2 linked regions of the Methanotorris igneus Kol 5 genome follow. The protein of the gene in region 1 binds, or shares a complex with, the protein of each later gene. Links are inferred from orthologs where the notes say so. Each region holds a gene or a part of one and is shown on either strand. Other genes may lie near its edges.

Evidence for each region.
Region 2: the proteins of hdrC (region 1) and METIG_RS06005 are in contact, whole or in part, in a cryo-EM structure (PDB 7BKB), measured with the Methanospirillum hungatei proteins. The link is inferred for Methanotorris igneus Kol 5 from one-to-one orthologs. Residues at the interface, in WP_011448820.1 of Methanospirillum hungatei: Arg18, Arg19, Tyr20, His21, Leu22, Asp24, Ile40, Asn42, Met43, Cys44, Tyr45, Gln46, Arg65, Leu66, Arg69, Val72, Leu73, Leu75, Glu78, Arg100; in WP_011448822.1 of Methanospirillum hungatei: Lys396, Tyr441, Glu455, Tyr458, Tyr459, Gln462, His463, Lys467, Phe468, Ile469, Phe488, Asp491, Leu493, Leu494, Arg496, Pro497, Val498, Asp499, Val500, Glu501.

What each region holds. Positions count from the first base shown.
Region 1 is NC_015562.1:437,204-445,016, reverse strand. What follows is about bases 4,715-7,603. They hold hdrC (CoB--CoM heterodisulfide reductase subunit C), read right to left. Parts: upstream 6,509-7,603; coding sequence 5,921-6,508; downstream 4,715-5,920. Other genes in these bases: METIG_RS02060 (PocR ligand-binding domain-containing protein), read left to right, coding at 6,690-7,292; hdrB (CoB--CoM heterodisulfide reductase subunit B), read right to left, coding at 5,031-5,912; METIG_RS02075 (carboxymuconolactone decarboxylase family protein), read right to left, coding at 4,715-5,018. Outside these bases: METIG_RS02125 (FprA family A-type flavoprotein), read right to left, coding at 148-1,314; METIG_RS02120 (DsrE family protein), read right to left, coding at 1,358-1,708; METIG_RS02115 (rubredoxin), read right to left, coding at 1,722-1,961; METIG_RS02110 (peroxiredoxin), read right to left, coding at 2,009-2,695; METIG_RS02105 (rubredoxin-like domain-containing protein), read right to left, coding at 2,799-2,978; METIG_RS02100 (ferritin), read right to left, coding at 3,002-3,499; METIG_RS02095 (MJ0307 family thioredoxin), read right to left, coding at 3,507-3,764; METIG_RS02090 (MTH865 family protein), read right to left, coding at 3,827-4,105; METIG_RS02085 (rubredoxin), read right to left, coding at 4,117-4,272; METIG_RS02080 (class II SORL domain-containing protein), read right to left, coding at 4,307-4,657; more of METIG_RS02075, read right to left, coding at 4,704-4,714.
Region 2 is NC_015562.1:1,195,968-1,201,322, reverse strand. The notes cover bases 1-2,894. They hold METIG_RS06005 (CoB--CoM heterodisulfide reductase iron-sulfur subunit A family protein), read left to right. Parts: upstream 1-412; coding sequence 413-2,377; downstream 2,378-2,894. Other genes in these bases: METIG_RS06000 (formylmethanofuran dehydrogenase subunit B), read left to right, coding at 2,484-2,894; METIG_RS06010 (4Fe-4S binding protein), read left to right, coding at 1-317. In the rest of the region: more of METIG_RS06000, read left to right, coding at 2,895-3,788; METIG_RS05995 (hypothetical protein), read left to right, coding at 3,940-4,296; METIG_RS05990 (molybdopterin oxidoreductase family protein), read left to right, coding at 4,310-5,355. UniProt on the Methanocaldococcus jannaschii protein: Part of a complex that catalyzes the reversible reduction of CoM-S-S-CoB to the thiol-coenzymes H-S-CoM (coenzyme M) and H-S-CoB (coenzyme B).

The sequences.
Region 1 (7,813 bases):
CCTCACTCTCAGCACGTTTTTGTGTTAGGGTGTGGAGTACCCGGGTTTAATTTTTTTAACGGCTTTAAGTATTCTTTCTAATATCTCGCTGTTTTTTCCCACAAAATGGACATACAACATTCTTTATTACTCTCATTGCATTAAAAATTATGAACTCCCCAATTTAAGGCCAAACTCATAACATTTTTTTAGATCTTCTTCTTTTGGGACAAATTTGACCTTTAAGCATTCATCATCAACGATTTCAAAATTCAACTTCCTAAACACCTCCTTTATCTTTTCAGTTGCCATTTCCATCCAACCATAGGAGCCAAAAGCGACTCCTATTTTATTGGTTGGCTTTAATCCCTCTATATAAGCTAAAAATTTTGCAATATTAGGTAAAACATTTTGATTTAATGTTGGAGAGCCGATAAGAACGTATTTTGCATCTAAAATTTCTCTAATGATGGTATTCATAGGAGTTTCAGAAATTTTGTATATCGCTACTTTAACACCATTTTCCATTAAACCATCAGCAATAGCATGGGCAATCTTTTTGGTTGAGTTATACATTGTATCATAAACAATGACCGCTTTGTTTTCTATTTTATCATTTGCCCAATCAAGATACTTTTTTATGATTTCATCTTTTTTCTCCTTCCATATAACACCATGAGATGGACATATAAGCTCTATCTCTAAATCTTTTAAGGAATTTATTGCATTAGGAATAAGCATCTTATAAGGCATTAATATATTTGCAAAATACTCCTTTGCATACTCAAGGATCTCGTCCCCAACTTCATAATCAAATCTTTCAGAACTTGCTAAGTGTTGTCCAAATGCATCATTCGAGAATAAAATCTTTTCCTCTTTACAGTACGTCACCATATTATCTGGCCAGTGGAGCATAGGCGTTTTTATAAATTTTAAAGTTCTTTTTCCAATGGAAATTTCATCTCCGCTATCTACAATAATAAAATCCCAATCCTTTGTATCATAATGTAAAGATAAATGTTCTTTCCCCTTCTCATTCGTAATTACTGTTGCTCCACTAAGTTCAACTATTTTATCTACACAACCGCTGTGATCAGTTTCTACATGATTTACAACGACATAGTCAATGTCCTCTGGATTAATAATTCTGCTAATTCCTCTGATTAATTCATCAAACATGTAACCCTTAGCGGTATCAATCAAAACGTTTTTTTCATCTTTTATTAAATAGGAGTTGTATGTGGAACCGTTTGAGGTTATATAACCATGAAAGTCCCTAATTTCCCAGTCCACCACACCAACCCAGAAAATATCCTTTTTTATTTCTACTACCATAGATACCACTTTTAAATTTTTAAATAAACTTTAAATTCTTCATTTATAATTCAATTATTTGATATCCATCATCCAAATACTTTTTTAGGCTTACATGTCCAAATAAATCATTATCTAACTTTAATTTTCCTTCAATTTTCTCTTTAACTCCAAACATGCTTGCACATGCTTCACAAACAACAAAATCATCTTTTAATTTTTCAAAATGATTTTTAAGTGGATGATCTTCATTGAGCAAATCTTTTGCCCAATTTACACCTTCTCCTTCGAGTATAATTTTTACTTCATCTCCTTTTTCCTTCATCTCATTTGCAAATAAAAGTGTATGGAACATTATAGGCATGTTTGGTTTTCCATTTTTTTCATAGCTAAATACTAAAAAGGCCGTTTTCATAAAATCCCCTCCTTCAATCAAATTCTACCCATTCATCCAAGGGTTCAAATGATTCTTTTCCAATTTTTCCTCTACAAATTGGACAAACCCAAGTATCTGGAAGTTCTTCAAATGGTGTTTTTGGTGGGATATTTTGGCTTGGATCCCCTTTTAATGGGTCATATGTCCAACCGCAAACCCTACACCTATACTTCCTATACCTTGGTTTTTCACAACTATTATCCAATTTGCAGGATAATTTAATTTCAACCATTTCTATTCACCAAAAAAGTTAATGAATTATAAAAATTAATGTTTGGATTATTCCAATTTTTTATAACATAGCCACCAGTCGAGACATTCAATTTCTCCTTTTTTACAAGCTTCTTTTCTTTGTTTTATTTCTTCAATAGTTGATGCTGGTGGAATTATAACTTTATCTCCAAGTATATCGTTATTTGGCCAATTTGCAGGCATAGCCATTCCTTTTTTATCTGATGTTTGAAGTGCTTTAACTAACCTCACGATTTCGTCAAGATTTCTTCCAACTTCTTGTGGGTAGTATATTATTGCCCTTATGATTCCCTTATCATCAACAACAAATACTGCCCTCACAGTGTTATTTCCTTTATATGGGCTTATCATTCCCAATTGCTCTGCTAATATCCCTCTATCATCTGCTATAACAGGGAACTCAATCTCCACATTTAATTTTTCTTTTATCCATTCAATCCATTTTAAATGGCTGAAAACTTGGTCTATACTCAAACCAATTAGTTCAGTATTGAGTTCTTTAAATTCCTTGTATCTTTTTTGGAATCCTACAAACTCTGTTGTACAAACTGGTGTAAAATCTGCTGGGTGGCTAAATAGAACAAACCACTTACCTTTATAGTGATCAGGCAGTTTAATAACTCCGTGTGTAGTTTTTACTTCAACTTCTGGAAATTTTTCACCTATTAAAGGCATTCTACCTCCTTCAATGCAACAAATTGTTTCTTCACACATTTTGCCCCCTCCCGGGTTTTTTATTTTTTTTAATATTTTTTAATTAACTAGTATTTACTCGTATTCGTAGTTTAGATAATCTATTCAAGGATAACTTAAGTTATTAGAGGATACGTGGATCTTTTCTTGCAACCAATTTTGGATCGTAACCTTGGCATCCACATTCTGGTGTATAGCATGTCACATCATAAAAAGTACATTTTTCACCACAGTTTGGACATTTTTCAGGGATTGTATCTGCCTCAAATAAATATCCGCAGTTAGAACATTTCCACCATGTCATATTTCCACCTAAATCTTTTGTAGTTAAGGAGAGTAAGTTCTCTGTCCAAGTTCTTTATCAAGCATGAATAAACCTCTTTTATCATCTCCAATTAGCTTTAATTTATCCAAAATTTCTGAAAAGGACGCTTCTTCTTCAACTTGTTCAGTTACAAACCATTGAAGCATATTTACTGTTGCATAATCCTTTTCAGACATTGCAAGATCCATGATATCATTTATTGATTGAGTTATGGATACTTCATGTTTATATCCATCTTCAAATACTTCAATAATTGATGACCACTCGCTCTTTGGTTCTTCTATGGAGTATAGTTTTACTTTTCCCCCTCTTTCTATGACATAATCATATATCTTCATTGCGTGATCCAATTCTTCTTGGCTTTGGACTTTAAGCCATTGAGCAAAACCCTTCAATCCAATAGATTCTGCATAAGCTGACATAGATAAGTAGAGATATGCGGAATAAAATTCTCTGTTTATTTGTTTATTTAAAGCATCTAAGATATTTTCTTTAATCATCCATGATTCACCTATTCAACTTTTCTCTTAGATAATTTTCAAATTGTTCCTTGGAAGGAGCTCCAACAAATGCGACTTCACCATCAACCACAATAGTTGGAACAGCCATAATACTGTATTTATCTACGCTACCAGGGTCTTCCGTTACATCAATATACTTTACTTCAATATCATCACAACTCAATTTACCCACAACATCTTCAACAACTTTCTTTGCTGCTGGACAATGCGGACACATTGGTGATGTAAAGACTTCAATTAACATTTTACCACCATCTTTAAGTAATAGCAAAAATTATAAATTAAAATTGCAAAGTTTTGATTCTCTTATTTATTTTCCTTCTCAATTAAGCATTTATTTGCCAATTTCACAGCCAAATCTTCAGCGTCTTTTATTGGGAAATCATCTTCATTTAACAATTTTACCAATTCTCCAGCTTCTATCTCTCCACATGGTAATGACAATCCACATGGTAATGCGTTGGCAAGTTCCACCTTACTTTTTATTGGAAATACTTTTTTATCCTTAAAAAACTCCACCAATCTTAATTTAAAATCTTGAATGTCCTTCAATGCTTCATATAAGGGGTGGTTTGTTGTTATCAACCTCCCTCCCCCTAAATTTTTCTAAATGCATTTTTCCCTAATCCACACTGCGGACATGTAAAAGTATCTGGAAGGGCTTCAAATGGTGTACCCGGCTTTATGTTTTGAGAAGGTTCTCCAACTTCTGGATCGTATATCCACCCACACATACATTGGTACTTATCCATTCTCTATCCCTCCTTTGTTATTTTATTCATTATTTTATTCAACCTTAACTTCTTTTTCATATTCCCAAATGCCGTGTAAATTGCATCTCATAAGGGCTTTAAGAGTGAACTTATCATGCCCTTTTGAAGGGGCTTTTACAACAAATACTATTTCTGGTTTCATGAATTGGGTAAAATCAACTCTTGCCAAATAAATATCAGACATAAACAGCTCAATCCATTGGATAAAATGTCCATCTTCCATAGGATGTGGGATTCCAGTTGTTACTTTAACCTCAAAATATTCATCTGCTTTAACAACTTCTGGGCATTCTATGAATGGAGTGTGCTTTTTTTCAAAGTCTGTTCCTTCTTTCATTCTGTTTATTCCACAGAAATAATTCATAGCTCTCCCCTTTCAAAACTAAATAATTTAATTGAGGCATATGCCATTACAATTTTTCCAAAATTTTCATTGCTTTTGTAAATGCAGGCATTCCACTTGTTAATAGAACAACTCTTAAGACATCTGCAATCTCTTCTTTTGTAATGCCGAGTTCTTTCATTCCACTTCTCATCTGTCTTTCTGTTGCAACCTCATCACATTTTGAGGCAACAATTCCTATTGCAATTAACTTCTGAGTTTTGTAATCTAAAACTTTTCCAGTAAATGCTGCCTCATTTAATTTAACAATTGCCTCATACAAATCTGGATACTTCTCTTTGACTGTTTTCATTCCTTCTCCAAAGAAAACCTCATTTTTCATTTTATCACCTTTTTATAATCCAAGTTTTTTGATTAATGGTTCAGTTGATATAAAATGTAAGTCCAAAGCAACATCCTTTGGCGACATGCCCATAGCCAATCCCAATAGTTGTGAATAGTGGATTACTGGTATGTTGTATTCTTTACCAAATTTCTCCTTTATTTCAATTTGCCCTCTATCAAATTGAAGGTGGCAAAATGGGCAAACTTCTGTAACACAATCTGCTCCTGCCTCTTTCATATTTCTTAATTTGTTGTCGGTCATTTCTAATGCAACATCGAGGTTTCTTGCTCTAACACCCCCTCCTGCTCCACAGCACATATTTTTATCCCTATAAGGTATTGACTTAGCCCCAAGTGCTTCAACAAGTTCATCCAATGACTTCGGTCTTTCGGAACCTTCCAAATGTTTTATATCGGTTGGTTTTAAGTAGTGGCAACCATAATGAACTGCAACATTTATATTGAGGGGCTTTTTTACGCTCTCTGCTATTGCATCAACACCTAAATCATAGTAGAGAACTTCTGGAAGATGTCTAACTTTAACAGTTCCTTTATATTCCAGCCCATATTTTGATAAAACTTTATTTACCATGTCCCTTGCTTCTTTGTTTTCTTGAAGGATGTGATTCGCCTCAAACAATGAACCATAGCATCCGTTACATATTGTTATTATATCCATGCCCATCTCTTCTGCAACGCACAAATTCCTTGCCGCCAATGCAAGCCATGTTTTTAAGTCAAAGGATCCAAAAACCCCTGGAGCTGGGCAACAACTCGCCCCCTCCATATCAACTACTTCTATGCCAAGCATTTTTAATGCCTTAACTGTTGCTGCCTCGATTCCTGGATATCTATTTGGTGCAATACATCCCAAGAAAAAAGCAAATTCCATAAAACCACCTATTCAGACATATCTTTCCATTCAACAGGTTTTAATTCCATACTCTCAGTGCATATTCCCACAATATCGCAAAATTTCATATCCTTCATAATCCCCCTTATAACCTCCAACACTTCAGGATATTTGTGCGTTGTTGGGGGAACTTCACTTAACCCTATTGATTTCCTTGCTTTTCTTGTTTCTTCATTAATTGGAACAGCATGCCCGGTTTTAAATACATACAATGCAGTCATTCTATGGGCTTTTGCCATTCTCCCCTCCCTTGCTGCAATATTCCTAATCACTTTGATTATATCTGTGATTTTTACTTCCCTTGGGCATCTTTCATAGCATTCATAGCATGTTGTGCACATCCATAAATCCTCACTTTCTACAGCAAACTTCCTCATCCCAAATTGGGCATATTTTATTAACTTTCTTGTTTTAAAGGCAGTTATTCTACCACTTGGACAACTTCCAGTGCATGTTCCACATTGATAACATGCTTTAAAAGAAGCAACATGCCCCTCCCCAAGAATGGTTCTTCCAGTTTCTATAATTTCATTTACAAAATTGTTATCAAAGTCTTTCTCGGATTTTAGGAGCATAAATCCACCTCCATTTTAAAAGTTTGCATTTAAATGTATATATATCTTTTTGTGCGAATATTTACAAATAATATTTAAACATGATACGAAAATAGCACAAAATCTATATAAATTTCAATAGTTAAATAATTATAACAAACTATAGTAAATCTTTGTTTTTTACACAATATAGGGTGAAAAAATGGATAATTATGAAAAACTAATAAAGAAGATCGCAATTGAAAATATAATAGTTTTCTCTGGAATTGCGAAAGAATATGGGCTTAATATAACAACATATGATACCGAGGGAAATATGATTTACCCATCATATGTATGCAATCCCATATGTTCAATTATAAAAGGCACAGATTGTAATAAGATATGCCAAAAAGCAAATCAAGTATCATACGAATTGGTAAAAAAATTTTTAAATAGCGATGAACGTCTAATTGCTGAAGATTTTGCTTCAAGGAATATAATTATAGTTAAGGAAGATAAGTTACCACCCATAATTGTGACATCTTGTGGGTCCAAATTTGGTAAGTATATGTTGCCCATAATGATAGACAATGAGGTGGTGGGATGTTGCGGAGTTTGTGGAGTTTATCTTAAAGGGGAAAAAATAGATTTGGATTATATCTCAGAATGCTCAGGTGTGGAAGCGAGAAAATTTGAAATTATATTAAATGAGGTGTTATCACCAATTTCTGAAAAAAAGATCACCAATTTACTTGCAGAGATGATTAAAATAATAAATTCAACTAAAAAGCAAAAAAAGTTTAAATTACCACCGTTACTATGACGGTTCTCCGCCCTTAAAGGGCGGAGTTTCGGGAGAGCGGAGGTTAAAAACCTCACCCTCCCCGGCTCCGCCAAAGCCACTACCCCTATCTCCATTTAGGAGATTCGGGGATACCTTCTCTCAACACAACGCCCCCAGCGATGGGATTTTTGAAACCGAAGCGTTAGCTTCGGATAGCGAAATCTTTTTTGATTTCGCCCGAATCCCACCCATTAATAACGTGGACTGAGGGCAATAAATGATATACTAAAATTTCGATTATATATAACTTATGCTTGCCTCACCCACATCCCCTAATTCATCACTGCCCTAAAGGGCAGTGCTTTCTTAGCGACAACCAAAAAGGTAAAAAACATTGTCTCTAATCATAATCCAAACTTAATTAAATTTTAATTTTTTAATTTTAATTTGGGTACAGTATCTACGAATATGACCACAATTGTGCGAATTTTTCATACTTATTTATCTCCTTTTAAATTAAATTTTGAAATTAATGCTTAATGCCCCACAAAATTTATTGC
Region 2 (5,355 bases), 760 kb from region 1 along the record:
TGGAGCTTCCAACAAAGAGGAAGACGGAGGAAAAAGAAAAGTTCAGAATGTGTGTAAGATGCGGAGCATGTACAGTGGCATGTCCAACAGGTGCATTGAAGTTAGGTAAAATAACCCACAACGGAAAAGAATACAACAGGATCGAATTCAAACCACATCTATGTAACAAATGTGGCAAGTGTGTTGAAATCTGCCCATATAACGTGTTGGAGTTAACTGACAACAACGAAATGCCATTAAAAGGATTCTGTGTAATGTGCTTGAAGTGTGTTGAAGCATGTGAGAAGATTAAAAGAAATGCATTGGCATTGAAATAATTTTTTACACATTCTTATTAGAAAAACCAATCACCAAATTAATAAATCAAATATCAACAAAATATACTAAATTACCAATAACATTTGGTGATAACATGGAAGAGCCAAGAATCGGAGTATATGTCTGTCATTGTGGAGTTAACATTGGAGGAGTCGTTGATTGTCCAGAAGTTGCTGAATTTGCTAAGACATTAAAAAATGTTGTTGTTGCAAGAGATTACAAATATATGTGTGCCGACCCAGGGCAAGAGATGATTAAGAAGGATATTGAGGAATACAATTTAAACAGAGTTGTTGTTGCTGCCTGTTCTCCAAGGTTACACGAGCCAACATTTAGAAGATGTGTTGCTGAAGCAGGATTAAACCCATTCTTATTCGAGTTTGCAAACATAAGGGAACACTGTTCATGGGTTCACATGCATGAAAAGGAAAAAGCAACAGAAAAGGCAAAAGATTTAGTAAGAATGGCAGTAGCAAAGGCAAGGTTGTTGGAGCCATTAGAATTCATCAAAGTTGGAGTTACAAGAAGGGCATTGGTTATTGGAGGGGGAGTTGCTGGAATTCAGACTGCATTAGATTTAGGAGATATGGGATTTGAGACCATACTGGTTGAAAAATCCCCTTCTGTTGGAGGAAGAATGGCACAATTAGACAAAACATTCCCAACAAACGACTGTTCTATCTGTATATTGGCTCCAAAGATGGTTGATGTTGCAAAACATCCAAATGTTAAACTCTACGCATATTCAGAGGTTGTAGATGTCCAAGGATACATTGGGAACTTTAAGGTTACAATAATGAAAAAGCCAAGATACATTGATGAAACAAAATGTACTGGATGTGGACAGTGTGCAGAAGTTTGTCCAATAGATGTGCCAAATGAATTTGATATGGGTCTTGGAATGAGAAAAGCAATCTACAAACCATTCCCACAAGCAGTTCCAGCAAAATACACTATTGACAAGGAACACTGTATAGAATGTGGATTATGTGCTAAGGTTTGTGGTCCTAATGCCATCGACTTTTCCCAAAAACCAGAGTTCATTGAGGTTGAGGTTGGAACAATAATTTGTGCTATTGGTTATGATGTATTTGACCCAACAGTTAGGGAAGAGTATGGATATGGAGTTTATGACAACGTTATAACTGCTCTTGAATTGGAGAGGATGATTAATGCCTCAGGTCCAACAGGAGGAAAAGTAATTAGGTTGAGCGATGGTAAAAAACCAAAGAGAATTGCATTCATTCAATGTGTTGGTTCAAGGGATGCAAAAGTTGGCAACAAATACTGTTCCAATGTCTGTTGTATGTATGCAATGAAAAACTCACAATTAATCAAAGAAAAATCCCCAGATACGGAGATAGACATTTACTACATGGATATTAGGGCATTTAGCAAAGGATATGAGGAATTCTACGAAAGAAGTGCAAAACAATATGGCATTACATTCATAAGGGGTAGACCTGCTCAGATTTTAGAGGATCCAAAAACCAAGAACTTAATTGTTAGAGCAGAAGATACCTTATTGGGAGAAATAATCGAAAAGGAGTATGATTTGGTTGTTCTTTCAGTTGGTATGGTGCCAACAAAATCAGCTGATGAGATCCAAAAAATCTTAGGTATCTCAAGAACACCAGACCAATTCTTCATGGAGGCACACCCAAAATTAAGACCCGTCGATACAGCAACAGATGGGGTTTATTTAGCAGGGGCATGTCAAGGACCAAAAGATATTCCTGCTTCAGTAGCACAAGGTTCCGCAGCGGCAGCAAGGGCTGCAATTCCATTGGCTAAGGGAGAAGTTGAAGTCGAACCAATTGTTGCAACAGTAAATGAAGAAATTTGCGGTGGATGTGGAGTCTGTGTAAAACAATGCCCTTATGGAGCCCCAAGGTTAGTTGAAAAAGATGGTAGAAAGGTTGCAGAGGTTATTGCTGCGTTGTGTAAAGGATGCGGAACATGTGCTGCTGGATGTCCAAGTGGAGCATTAGAACAGAAACACTTCAAAACTATTCAATTATTCAAGCAAATTGAAGGAGCATTCAAAGACCCTGCATAAATCTATAGTATATGCCTAAAAGTCCTAAATTCCAAATTTTATTCCAAATTTTCAAATTTCTCTATTCAATCAGTTAAATTGCACAAAGATTATTTAAGGTGGTTCTATGGAGATAGTAAAGGACGTGGTGTGTCCATTTTGTGGGACGTTGTGTGATGACATAATATGCTATGTTGAAAATAACCACATAGTTGGAACAAAAAACGCATGTAGAATTGGACACAGCAAATTTACCCATAGAGATGGGGCAGTTAGATATACAGAGCCGTTAATGAGGGAAAATAAAAAAGATGATTTCAAAAAAGTGGATTGGGACACAGCAATAGAAAAAACAGCAGAGATATTGGTAAATGCTAAAAGACCAATATTATATGGATTCTCAGCAACTGAATGCCACGCACATGCGTATGGAATGAAATTGGCCGAAATGGTTGGAGGGGTTGTAAGCAATACAGCAGAGGTTTGTCATGGGCCAAGTGTTTGGGCACTGCAAGATGTTGGCTATCCAATCTGCACATTAGGGGAAGTAAAGAACAGAGCAGATGTTGTAATATACTGGGGATGCAACCCAATGCATGCACACCCAAGACACATGGGTAGGTATGGAGTGTTTGCGAGAGGATTTTTCAGAGAGAGAGGAAGAAGTGACAGAACCTTAATAGTTGTTGATCCAAGAAAGACAGATACTGCAAAGTTAGCTGATATCCACTTACAGGTTGAGCAACATAAGGACTATGAGTTAATAAGTGCAATGAGGGCAGTATTGAAAGATTTTGAGTTGCAAGTTGACAAAGTTGCAGGGATTCCAGTTGAGTTAATTTATGAGGCAGTCGATATTCTTAAAAACGCCCAATTTGGAATCCTATTCTTTGGTATGGGAGTTACCCAATCAAAAAGCAAACATAGAAACATAGACAATGCTATCCAATTGGTTGTTGACTTAAATGCTTACACAAAATTCTCACTCATTCCAATGAGAGGACACTACAACGTAAACGGATTCAACCAGGTCTGTACATGGGTCTCTGGCTTTCCATTATGTGTAGATTACTCAAGAGGATACCCAAGATTCAACCCGGGAGATACGAGTGTAACTGATTTACTAATAAGGAAAGAGGCAGATGCTATGCTCAACATTGCCTCTGATCCAGGAGCACACTTCCCAAATAAGGCTGTGGAGGGAATGGCAGAAATCCCACTAATAGCAATAGAGCCCCACAGAACCCCAACGACAGAATTGGCAAACATTATTCTACCCCCAGCAATTGCAGGTGTAGAATGTGAAGGAACTGCTTATAGAATGGATGGAGTTCCTATTGAATTAAAAAAAGTCATAGAGCCCCCAGAAGGCGTTTTATCAGACAGAGAAATCATGAAAAAAATTATCCGCAAAGTCAAAGAACTTTTGTAATCATAACATTTTCTTATATTTTTTTCGTTATTTAGTAATACTTTTTTAAAATTTATATTATTATAATAACAAAAATTTAAATTAAGTAGTAAATTTTATATACAACAACCAAAGGTGATATTAACATAAGTAGAGTAATACGGTGATAATTATGAATATAAAAATAAGCATCGAAAAGTTAAAATTAGTAAGACCAAAGGAAAATCCAAAAAATGCAAATTTAAAATTGGATGTAAATTGGGACATAACATACAAAAAAATAAGTAACAATTCATTTGGTTATATATGCAATTTAAAAATGGAGGGGGAATTTCCAACATTATTTGTTATTGAGGGTGCTGTGGAGTTTGAAGAAAGTATTAACCACATTCCAGATGATATCTCGCAATCAATATTAGATAGTTTATTTCAAATTTTAGTAAATATGATAACCATAACAAAAGAAATACATATTGAAGTTAAAGATTTCCCACTCGCAGAAATTCCCGCTCAAAAGGTTGCATCATAAACAAGGTGGTAGAATGAAAATTATACACACAATATGCCCAAGTTGTAGCGTTGGATGTGGAATAGATTTAATTGTTGAGAATGACAAGGTTGTAGGGACTTATCCATACAAAAAACATACAATAAATGAAGGAAAAAACTGTTTAACTGGAAAAAACTGCTACAAAATAATTTACCATGAGAAGAGATTAAAAAAACCATTAATTAAGAAAAATGGGAAGTTTGTTGAAGTTAGTTGGGATGAGGCTTTGGAGTTAATAGCAAATAAATTAAAAAGTTACAATCCAGAAGATATTGGCTTTATTGCTTCTGGAAAATGCACAAATGAAGATAACTATGCACTAAAAAAGTTTGCAGAAACTCTCGGAGTTAAAAATATAGGGCATTGTATATGCAACTCCCCAAAAGTTGGTTTGGATAAAGAGACTGCGTCAATTGATGACATTGAGAATGCAGAAGTTATTTTAATATTTGGAGATGTATTTGGACAGAATGCCCTAATTGGAAGGAAAGTAATTAAAGCAAAAGAAAAAGGGGCTGATGTCATTGTTATTGATAGAATAGAGAAAGAAATAACCAAATTAAATTCAGATGAGTTCATAAAGGTTAATGACTTTGTGGAATTTTTAAGCAATCCCAATGATGAAATAGTAAAGAAACTCAGTGAAAAGAACTCAATTATAATATTTAATGCTCTAACAACAGAGGAAGAATGTGATTTAGCATATAAATTGGCAGAAAAAACAAATAGCAAAATATTGCCAATTGCAAAACATTGCAACACCGTTGGAGCTACAATGGTTGGCATTTCTGCTTTAAATAAGGATGAGATTATCAATTTGATAAAAAGTGTCAAATGCCTCTATATTATGGGTGAAAATCCAGCATTAATTGATGATGAAGCATTAAAAAATGTTGAATTTTTGGTTGTTCAGGATATTATAATGAGCGAAACCGCAGAACTTGCTGATGTAGTGTTGCCTTCTGCATGTTGGGCAGAAAAAGAGGGAACATTCACCAATACAGAAAGGAGAACACAAAAAATAAATAAGGCAGTAAA